Regions from separate parts of the Butyricicoccus sp. AM78-15b2TA genome, predicted to be linked through region 1. Evidence: predicted binding sites of a transcription regulator. Region 1 holds the regulator's gene; the other holds the start of a gene.
What was found. Region 1 encodes Rex, which represses fermentation and respiration genes when NADH is low (regulators of the CRP and FNR family bind a similar motif). Its sites were predicted from a motif close to ATTGTTAANNNNTTAACAAT; they were not measured.
Positions count from the first base shown of each region.

Region 1 (5,496 bases):
TCTTTTTGGTACGCTGAACCGCTGTTTGAAAACAACCTATTTAGAATACCATCGTCCCCCTGTTTTGTCAATAACTATTTTTCATTTTTCTGCATTTTATGCAAACCCTTGAGATACCGCCGTAAATCTGCTATACTGAATATATTATATAAAGATTTGTGAAGAGAAAAAGGAGGTGTCGGCTTGCCTATCAAGATAGCCGACAGTCTGCCGGCACGCGCCGTATTGGAAAGCGAAAACATTTTCGTTATGACCGAACACCGTGCCGCGACACAGGACATTCGTCCTCTTCGCATCGGTTTACTCAACCTGATGCCATTGAAAATCATTACCGAAACCCAGATCCTGCGCTGTTTATCCAACACGCCGATCCAGATCGAGGTCGATCTGATCCAGACCGAAACGTACCATTCCAAAAATACGCCGGAGGATCATCTTCTCACCTTCTACAAGACGTTCGACGATATCCGCGACCAGAAATATGACGGTTTTATCATCACCGGTGCGCCGGTAGAGACCATGCCGTTTGAGGAAGTCGAATACTGGAAGGAACTGACCGAGATCATGGACTGGACTAAAACGCACGTTCATTCCACGCTGCACATCTGCTGGGGGGCGCAGGCCGGTCTGTATTATCACTACGGTATTCCGAAGTACATGCTGCCCGAAAAAATGTCCGGTATTTTCAAGCACCATGTTCTGCTGCCGAAGGAGCCGCTGCTGCGCGGCTTTGATGATATCTTCTGCGCACCGCACTCGCGCCACACCGAGGTGCGTGCCGCCGACATCCGCAAAAACGATCGTCTGACCATTCTCGCGGAGTCGCACGAAGCCGGTGTGCACATCGTAGAGGCAATGAACGGCCGTCAGATCTTTGTGCTGGGCCACGGCGAGTACGACGCCGACACGCTCAAAAAGGAGTATGAGCGTGATCTGGCTAAGGGCATGAACCCGGAGGTGCCGCGCCATTACTTCCGCAACGATGATCCCAACGAGGACGTACTGGTGACCTGGAAGGCACATGCCAACCTGTTTTACACCAACTGGGTCAACTACTATGTGTACCAGACAACACCGTATTATCTGGACAAAATGTAACACAAAAGCCGCTCATCCATTGGATAGCGGCTTTTTCGCACAAAAAGGGAGTATCAAAAGATACTCCCTTTCGTTTTACAGGTTCTGCTCTCTTTCCTCGTCTGCTGCGCCGACCAGATGGCACAGTGTCATCAGGCTGTCCGATAGATGCACGTTTTCGACCGGAACGCCCAGTCCCTCCAAATGAAGGTCCTCGCCGGTGAAATTCCACAGACCGCGGATACCGCGCTCTACCAGACCGTGTGCGATACGCGGGGCATCTCCGCGCGGAATGGTGAGCACCGCCACATCCGGCTTGTTGCGCTCAATAAACTCCGCAAGCGTATCCGCGCTGCGTACCTCATGGCCGCCAAAGCGCTGACCGATGAGCTGCGGATTTGCGTCAAACGCACACAGCAGCTCAAAGCCGCTGGCAGAAAAGTTAAAGTTATTAAGCAGTGCACGACCGAGGTTGCCGGCACCCAGCAGAATCGCCGTGCGGCCGGTCCGCAGACCCATGATCGCACCCAGCTCCTCCTGCAGTTTGTCGATATTATAACCGTAGCCCTGCTGACCAAAGCCGCCGAAGCAGTTAAAGTCCTGACGAATCTGCGAAGCGGTCAGTCCCATGCGCTCTGCCAGTGCTTTGGAGGAGATACGCTGCTCCCCTTCAGCCTTCAGCTCACAAATATTCCGATAATAGCGAGGCAATCGCTGAATTACCGCTTTGGAAACCTCTTGCTTGTGTTCCACAGACCCTCTCCCTCTCTCAAATTCTATTTCTCGTGTAAATTACAGCTTAGCGATGGTATCCAGCACATAATCGGTAAATTCCTGTGCGGTTGCACCGGTATCACGACCGGTAACAACAACCTTGTGCTCCTCTACCATGCAGATATCAAGTGCGCGGTCGAGCTTCTTTGCCAGTTCGATTTCACCGATGTGCTCAAGCAGCATAACAGCTGCACGCAGTACGGAGGACGGATCCGCGTACTTTGCACGGCCTTCCTGTACCATACGCGGCGCAGAGCCATGAATTGCCTCGAACATCGCATAGCGCTTGCCGATATTGGCAGAGCCTGCCGTGCCGACACCACCCTGGATCTCAGCGGCCTCGTCGGTGATGATGTCGCCGTACAGGTTCGGCAGTACAACGACCTTAAAGTCACGGCGGCGCTTGTCGTCGAGCAGCTTTGCGGTCATGATGTCGATGTACCAGTCATCAAACTGTACTTCCGGATACTCCTTAGCTACCTTCTGGCAGGTATCGAGGAACTTGCCGTCGGTGGTTTTGATGATATTCGCCTTGGTGACGCAGGAAACACGATTCTTGCCGGTCTTGCGTGCATAGTCGAAGGCCAGACGAGCGATACGCTCGCAGCCCTGCGAGGTAGCTACGGTAAAGTCGATGAACAGATCGTCGTCGATCTGTACTCCCTGCGAACCGACAGCATAGCCGCCCTCGGTGTTCTCGCGGTAGAACGTCCAGTCGATACCCAGCTCAGGCACCTTTACCGGGCGCACGTTGGCAAACAGGTCGAGACCCTTACGCATTGCAACGTTCGCGGACTCTACGTTCGGCCACGGATCACCCTTGCGCGGAGTCGTGGTGGGGCCCTTCAGGATAACGTGGCACTTCTTCAGCTCTTCCATAACGTCGGGCGGGATTGCGCAGCCGAGCTCGGCACGGCGCTCGATGGTCAGACCGTCGATCACGCGGAACTCCACCTTGCCGGCCTTTACCTTGTCTGCCAGCAGAACCTCCAGCGCATGCTGGGCCATGCCGGTGATCATCGGGCCGATGCCGTCGCCGCCGCACACGCCGATGATCAGCTTGTCCAGCTTGGAGTAATCAATAAAATCGTCCTGCTCCTTCATATCCATGATACGCTTGCGCTGGCTCTCTACAACTGCCTCAAATTTATCCAGAACAGACTGGTCGATAGACATGGTTTTGTCCTCCTACACCATTGATATTATTTTAACAAAAGAAAATATGCCTGTCAAGTCCGACCAGAGAACCCGCTTGGCTCTCCGGCCGGCATAACGTCTTGACTTACTTGCTCTGCTGACGTGCGTACAGCAGCGTACCGCCTGCAAGCAGTGCGTGACGCTGGCGCTCGGAAACCTCACAGTCGGCCTTGAAGGTCTTGCCGCCGCAAACAACGGTGACCTGCTTGCCGTTCTTCACTTCCTCGAGCACGTTCGGCAGAGAGATTTCATCCAGCAGATTGATTGCATCGTAATCCGCCGGATCGGCAAAGGTCAGCGGGATGATACCGGAGTTGACCAGATTTGCCTTGTGAATTCGTGCGAAGGACTTGCACAGTACGGCCTTTACGCCCAGATACAGCGGAACGAGCGCTGCATGCTCACGGGACGAGCCCTGACCGTAGTTTGCGCCGCCGACAATCACGCCGCCGCCCTGCTCCTTGCAGCGGGACGGGAACTCCGGATCGACGTTGATGAAGCAGTAGTTGGAGTAGTACGGCACGTTCGAGCGGTACGGCAGCAGCTTTGCACCGGCCGGCAGGATGTGGTCGGTGGTGATGTTGTCCTCGGTCTTGAGAACGACCTTGCCGGTGTAGGATGCCTCGAGCGCCTTGCCCAGCGGGAACGGCTTGATGTTCGGACCGCGAACGACCTCAACCTCAGCCGGATTCTCGGCCGGCTTTACGATCATGTTATCATTGATGGTGAAATGCTCGGGCATTTCGATCTCCGGCATCTCACCGAGGGTGCGCGGATCGGTCAGCACACCGGTCAGTGCCGACGCTGCTGCAACCTCCGGAGATACGAGGAAGATCTGTGCATCCTGGGTGCCGGAACGGCCCTCAAAGTTGCGGTTGAAGGTACGCAGCGATACGCCGCCAGACTCCGGCGACTGACCCATGCCAATGCAGGGACCGCATGCGCACTCCAGGATACGAGCGCCTGCAGAGATGATATCTGCCAGAGCGCCGTTCTGCGCCAGCATATTGAATACCTGCTTGGAACCGGGGCTGATGGTCAGCGAAACCTCCGGGCTTACGGTCTTGCCCTTGAGGATGGAAGCGACCTTCATCATGTCGTAGTAGGAGGAGTTGGTGCACGAACCGATGCAGCACTGGTTTACCTTGATCTCGCCGATCTCGGATACCTTCTTGACGTTATCCGGCATGTGCGGCATAGCTGCCAGCGGCTCGAGTGCGGACAGGTCTACGGTGTACTCCTCGTCATACTCTGCGTCCGGGTCGGAGGACAGCGGTACCCATACGTCGCCGCGGCCCTGTGCTTCGAGGAACTTCTTGGTTGCCTCGTCGGACGGGAAGATCGAGGTGGTAGCACCCAGCTCAGCGCCCATATTGGTGATGGTGGCGCGCTCCGGTACGGACAGGGTCTTTACGCCCTCGCCTGCGTACTCTACGATCTTGCCGACACCGCCCTTGACGGTCATCTGGCGCAGTACGTCCAAGATAACGTCCTTCGCAGATACCCACGGCGACAGCTTGCCGGTCAGGTTGACGCGGACCATCTTCGGCATCGGGATGTAGTACGCGCCGCCGCCCATTGCGACTGCAACGTCCAGGCCGCCGGCACCGAACGCCAGCATGCCGATGCCGCCGCCGGTCGGCGTATGGCTGTCCGAGCCGATCAGGGTCTTGCCCGGTGCGCCGAAGCGCTCCAGATGCACCTGATGGCAGATGCCGTTGCCTGCCTTCGAATAGTAGATACCGTGCTTCTTAGCGACAGAACCGATATATTTGTGGTCGTCCGCATTCTCGAAGCCGGACTGCAGGGTATTGTGGTCAATGTAAGCGACCGAGCGCTCGGTCTTGACCTGATCGACGCCCATCGCCTCAAACTGGAGATAAGCCATCGTGCCGGTGGCATCCTGCGTCAGCGTCTGATCGATCTTAAGGCCGATCTCCTGACCCAGTGCCATTTCGCCGTCTACCAAGTGCGCTTTCAAAATCTTCTGCGCGATTGTCATACCCATGTGTGTTTCCTTCGCTCCTTTATGTCCCGACGCGAAAGTCTTTCGCTTTCGCGCCCCATTCTCGTCAGAATGGGTGGTTGCGGCTTCCACAGCCTTCTCCACGGTGCAGCTCGCACCGTGCCCCAAAAAACAAAAATAGAAGTGGTGTTCGCATACACGAAACCACTTCTATTTTACAACATTCTATCGGTTTTGCAAAGCACTTTTCACCGCAGTGATTTGAAAAAGTTCAAGCCTTTTTCTGCGTTTTTTCAGCAGAATTACTGTTTTCGTCAGAAAGTCACTTGTATTTGTCGAAAAAGCGGTTTCGCAGCAGCTCAACTCACTTGTTCTCCTGCCATGTACCTTCCTCGGTCACTTCGATGACGCTGCTGGTCATATCCAGCTTGCGGTTTTCAAACGCTTCGCGGTTGTTCTCGTAGATGAGACGCAGACCCTCG
Region 1 is NZ_JAQEHY010000016.1:48,398-53,893, reverse strand. Features, by position in the region: gene metA (homoserine O-acetyltransferase MetA) at 184-1,098, shown strand; gene PGS25_RS13050 (redox-sensing transcriptional repressor Rex) at 1,174-1,830, opposite strand; gene PGS25_RS13045 (isocitrate/isopropylmalate family dehydrogenase) at 1,870-3,027, opposite strand; gene PGS25_RS13040 (aconitate hydratase) at 3,134-5,056, opposite strand; gene PGS25_RS13035 (type III pantothenate kinase) at 5,379-5,496, opposite strand, start outside.

Region 2 (5,496 bases), on a different contig from region 1:
TGGGGCTGATAACGGCGGCGGCGCTCATGCCCGCGAAGCCGGTGCCGAGGCCAGCGCCCATGCCGGCGAAAAACGTGACGAGCACGGTGAAAAGCATCGTCATATCAGCGCACCTCCTGCAAGAGCTGGTCGAGATTGCGGTCGATGACACCGACGGCATCGCCAAACGCCTGCCGCTGTTCATCACTCATGCCGGAGAGCAGACGGTCGATGAACTGCGCCTGCAATGCGCGGCCGCGGTCGATGATGGGAAGCGCCTTGTCGGTACATATCAGACGGGTCTTGCGGCGGTCGCCGGGAATGCTCTCGCGGCGCAGATAGCCCTCCTCGACCAGCCGGTTGACGTTGACTGATACGAGGTTCGCCTTGATCCGGCGCAGCTCCACGATGTCGCTGGCGGTGTCATGGCCGGGGTTGTTGGCAAGGAACAGCAGGATGTCAAACGCCGTCTGTGTCAGCTTGAGTTCGCGGCACAGCGGTCGGCACATTGCGCTGTATGCCAGATCGGTCTTGTGCGTAAATTCCATATAGGGATTCATGTATATCACCTGCTTCAAAAATAGATAGTCTAAATTTGAACTAAGTATAGCATGATATGCCTGTGCCGTCAAGCCGGAGAGAAAGAAAAAAGCTCTTGTTCCGCAGAACAAGAGCTTTTTGAAAACATTTTATACGCCAGTGGGCAGCAATTACTTGTTGTCAACCTCTGCCATGTGCTCGATGAGCATCAGCAGCTTGTTGGAGTAGCCCCACTCGTTGTCGTACCAGGAAACAACCTTTACGAAGGTGTCGGTCAGGTAAACGCCAGCGTTAGCGTCGAAAATGGAGGTGCGCTCGTCGCCCAGGAAGTCAGAAGATACAACAGCATCCTCGGTGTAGCCCAGAACGCCCTTCAGGCCGCCCTCAGACAGCGGCTTCTCGGAAGCAGCCTTCATAGCAGCGCAGATGTCTTCCTTGGTAGCCGGCTTAGCCAGGTTAGCAGTCAGGTCAACAACGGAAACGTCCAGGGTCGGTACACGCATGGAGATACCGGTCAGCTTGCCGTTCAGCTTCGGGTAAACCTTGCCTACAGCCTTTGCAGCGCCAGTGGTGGACGGGATGATGTTGCCGCAAGCAGCACGGCCGCCGCGCCAGTCCTTCTTGGACGGGCCGTCAACAACCTTCTGAGTGCCGGTTGCAGAGTGTACGGTGGTCATCAGGCCCTCGGTGATGCCGAATGCCTCGTCCAGTACCTTAGCGATCGGAGCCAGGCAGTTGGTGGTGCAGGATGCGTTGGATACGAAGGTCATATCCTTGGTGTAAGTGTTCTGGTTAACGCCCATTACGAACATCGGGGTGTCGTCCTTGGACGGAGCAGACATGATAACCTTCTTAGCACCGCCATCGATGTGAGCCTGTGCCTTCTCCTTGGTCAGGAATACGCCGGTAGACTCTACAACGTAGTCAGCACCAACCTTGCCCCACGGAATGTTCTTCGGGTCCATCTCTGCAAAGAACTGAACCTTCTTGCCATCAACGGTGATGGAGTTGTCATCATACTCGATGGTGCCGTCGTAACGACCGTGCATGGTGTCATACTTGAGCATGTATGCCATGTAGTCCGGAGTCATGAACGGATCGTTTACCGCTACGAACTCAATGTTCGGGTTCTTCAGACCAGCGCGGAAAACCATACGGCCGATACGGCCAAAGCCATTGATACCTACTTTGATACCCATTTTACAGTGTTCCTCCTAAATGTTTTGATGAAGTTCTCTGTTGATGTTTTTATTATACACTAAATGCGCAGTTTGCCGCAAGGTGTAATATTTGTGATTTTTTTGTCATTCTGCCCGGTATTTTTGTATAATTTTCTTTGCAATGACAGTAGCGGCAGTGGTATAATAAACACATCGTACAAAATATGGGGATTCGGTTTGTATAATCCCCCGATTTTCGGGATGAGAAAAGCACAGCGCGCGCCGTGCTGTTTTTTCACATCCGCGAAGACAGAGATTAGTATGCCAAATACCGCGCAGCATATACCGGACGCAGGAAAACACGATCGAGAATGACAGCAGCTTTCCCACAGTACAAAGGTAAAATTACACGGTGTTTTGGGAGGATAATGATGGAAGACGCATTTTTTTCGCAGTTGGACGGCAACGCAGTCCGCGAGCTGTTGCTGCGCACCGAGCTGCGGCATGCGGCGCTGTTCGCAGTGAGCGATACGCTGCGTATCGAGCGGTGCAGCGACGCGGCACAGCAGCTTTCCGGTCTGCACCCGATGGAGGAGCTGGATCCGTTCCTGAGCGGCAGCACGCGGAATATACTGCTCCGGTGCATAAATACACAGTCTGCCTGCACCGCAGAGGAGGACATCGACGGAACGGTCTACACGGTCGAAATGATCCCGCACCGCGGCGGTGCACTGCTGGCATATCTGCGGCGCGATCGTGCCGCCTATGACGGCAGCCTGCGGGTCATTCAGGACAAAAGCTCGCGTTATCTGGGTGCTTTGATGGCCGAGGCAGAGCAGGTGGAGGATCCTGCATTGGCAGACGGGCTGCGGCGGCAGTGTATGCGGCTGTACCGGCTGCTGACGCACTCGGATTTACTGCACGACCCGCTGCTGACCGAGCAGCTTTCTCTGCGGCGCTGCGACCTGTCAGCGCTCTGCCGCGATGCCGTACAGCAGGCTGAGACGCATGCGCCTGCGGGCAGTGCAAAATTCATCGTACAGGTGCCGGAGCACGCAGACGCGCTCATTGACGCGAGACTGGTGCGTACGGCAATCTATAACCTGCTGACAAACGCGCTGCGCGTAACACCGGAGGACGGCGAAATCACGGTTTCGCTGACTGATACGCGGGATTTTGTGACGATTGCGGTTGCCGATACCGGTCCGGGACTGGATCCGGCGAAGTTCGATGACCTGCTTTCCGGCTGGCGGCGCACCACCTCGATGGACGATTACTGGGCGCTCGTGCGCGGCGGCACACCGCTTGGTCTTGGCCTGCCGCTCGTCAATCAAATCGCGCAGGCGCACGGCGGACGGCTGCTGCTCACGCAGAGAGAGGGCGGCGGCAGCGTGCTGCACCTGTGTCTGGCGCATTTGCCGCATACGCTCGAGGATGACCTGTTCCGCGCACCGACTATCATCGAGGACGGCTATACCGTCGAAGAAATTGAATTTTCTATCATGGAATGAAATAAAATAGCCTCAGAGGCGTGCAAAAATCACGCTCTGAGGCTGTTCTCTTATGTGTTGTCGGGAGAGGTGTACGAACCGCGGTAGACCTTAATGGACTCCGGCAGCCAATGCCCGTCCACAGGCTTCTGAATCTCGGTGATGGTGTATGCCAAACCGTGGTATTTCGCATATACGATGGAGGTTTCGCTGTTATAAACGGCGATTTTGGTGCCGTCAGGCATGGTTTTCTGCCAGACAGTGAGTTCATCGTCCGGCGTGCTGCTGACAAAAAGCAGGCCGCCGGTCGGCATATAGCTGATGTTCAGACTTGCAGCCAGCACGCACAGCAGCGGAACGATCAGCAGGAATGCAATGCGTTTTTTCATGAGCTGTTACCTCTTTCGCGGAAGCTGTCTCTCGGTATCTGCATTATAGCAGATAAACCGTATTTTGATAATTCGCGTTTTGACTGAAAACTGTGACGTGAAATTGACGCCCCAAAGACATAGAAAAACCACCTGTTATCAGTGATAACAGGTGGTTTTGCACATTATTTGATCTGCTGAGACAGGTTGTACAGCACCTGTGCCAGCTCAACCGACTTAATCTGTCCCTTGGGATTGAATGCGCCGTGATTGTCGCCGTTCATCAGCTTGTTGGTCTGACAGAACGCAACGGCATCCTTCGCCCACGGAGCGAGCGAAGAAGCATCGGTAAACGCGGTATTCACACTTGTATCAGTCGAAACCGTAATCTTTCCGGCCTTTTGGAGCAGCGTAATGTAGCGCTGCAGCACTACCGCAAACTCCTGACGGGAGATGGAGTCATAGGGACGCAGGTAGTGCTGGCTGTCGCCGGTCATAATGCCGGATTCAAAGCAGAATGTCATGCCGGGACGATCAGATTCATAAATCTGGTTGTAGTCAGGTGCTTCCTTGATGGCCATGCCCGCGTAGGATGCAGTCAGTTCAGGGTCAACGAGCTTTGCACTGTTGTAAATCGCTTCGGCAACCGTGCAGCGGTTTTCCGCCGGATTGAACCACGGGAAATATTCTTTACCGTCGATATGACCCGCCGGCAGCATGATGTTGTTCTCAATCACATAGCGGACTGCGGGCGTGAACCACGAGTTCTCCGGCAGCTCGTATTTCTGCTCGAACTCGGCATCGGTCAGGTCCTTGTCGCTCTTGGTGTAAAGGTTGTTTTCCTGCTTATCGGCGGCCTGTGTGGCGGATACGGTGGTATCAACGTTATCCGGAAGGTCGGCAGCGAGCGCGGTGGTGCTCATGGAGAGTGCCACTGCACCGGTGAGGAAAAATGCCATTACCTGTTGAAATTTCATAGAGTGTACCTCCTTGTCTGCGGCAGAGCCGCAAGCTAATAGATGTATGACGTATATCATACTCTGTGACTATTATAGCATGATCTGGCGGCAATACAAGCAGTGTAACACAGATGTAACGCAAACGACACAAAGTCGTCCGAAAGTTCCGCCCGTTGGTTGAAACTTTCTCCCTCTCAAAGTCAAAAAGTCAGCGCTATCCTTGCGCGGCTTCTTGGCCGCGCTGCGCGGCACACGCCCCGACTTTTGCTCTCATTAAATATTTTTAAGGATAGAGGCCTACGGGCTGGCATTTGCAATGCAAATGCTATTTAACACGCGCTATCGCGCGAAAATGTGTTAGCAACTGCTGTTATCGAAAAAAGAGCGGACCAATCGGTCCGCTCTCAGCTTGTCGAAAAAGCAATATTCGATTTTTATGCTTCGTGCGGCAGCACACATTCAATCGAATTTGCTTTGCAAATTCATAAATTCCGGGAGCATGGTCCAGACCACCCTCTCTTGCCGCTATGCGGCAATTCACCTTGTGTATCTCGGAATTTATACAAGGGAAGAAAAAATGTGTCCGCAGGACGCGGTTTTTCTTCGAGATTCGCTCGAAAGCGTGGTTTCGAGCGAGAGGCTGTTCGAAAAACAAAGTTTTTCGACAGCCTGAGAGCGGACCAATCGGTCCGCTCTCAGCGTATTCGCTTAAATGCTTTCGGTGATGATGTCCATAATCTCCTCGCGGGACAGCGTGCGCGGATCGACACGGAACAGGGCGCCCATGGTGCTTGCTGCGTTGTCAGCGAGTTCGCCTGCATCCTCCGGCTTTACACCGTAGTCGGACAGGCGCAGCTTGTCCACGCCGCACGCCTGCTGCAGCTCAGCCAGCGCAGCGAGAAAATCGCCGTCCGCACGTCCGAGTGCATGTGCAATGGCCTGCAGGCGGTCAGCCGAGGTGTTCTTGAAGCGGCTCCAGTATGCCTTGGACAGCATGATC
Region 2 is NZ_JAQEHY010000009.1:84,945-90,440, forward strand. Features, by position in the region: gene PGS25_RS09795 (sulfite exporter TauE/SafE family protein) at 1-103, opposite strand, end outside; gene PGS25_RS09800 (MarR family winged helix-turn-helix transcriptional regulator) at 105-539, opposite strand; gene gap (type I glyceraldehyde-3-phosphate dehydrogenase) at 690-1,718, opposite strand; gene PGS25_RS09810 (sensor histidine kinase) at 2,111-3,190, shown strand; gene PGS25_RS09815 (hypothetical protein) at 3,241-3,558, opposite strand; gene PGS25_RS09820 (S-layer homology domain-containing protein) at 3,723-4,514, opposite strand; gene PGS25_RS09825 (iron-containing alcohol dehydrogenase) at 5,205-5,496, opposite strand, start outside.
Region 2: a site for Rex is predicted at 1,809-1,828, ahead of gap (type I glyceraldehyde-3-phosphate dehydrogenase). Genes of this name have one in related genera too.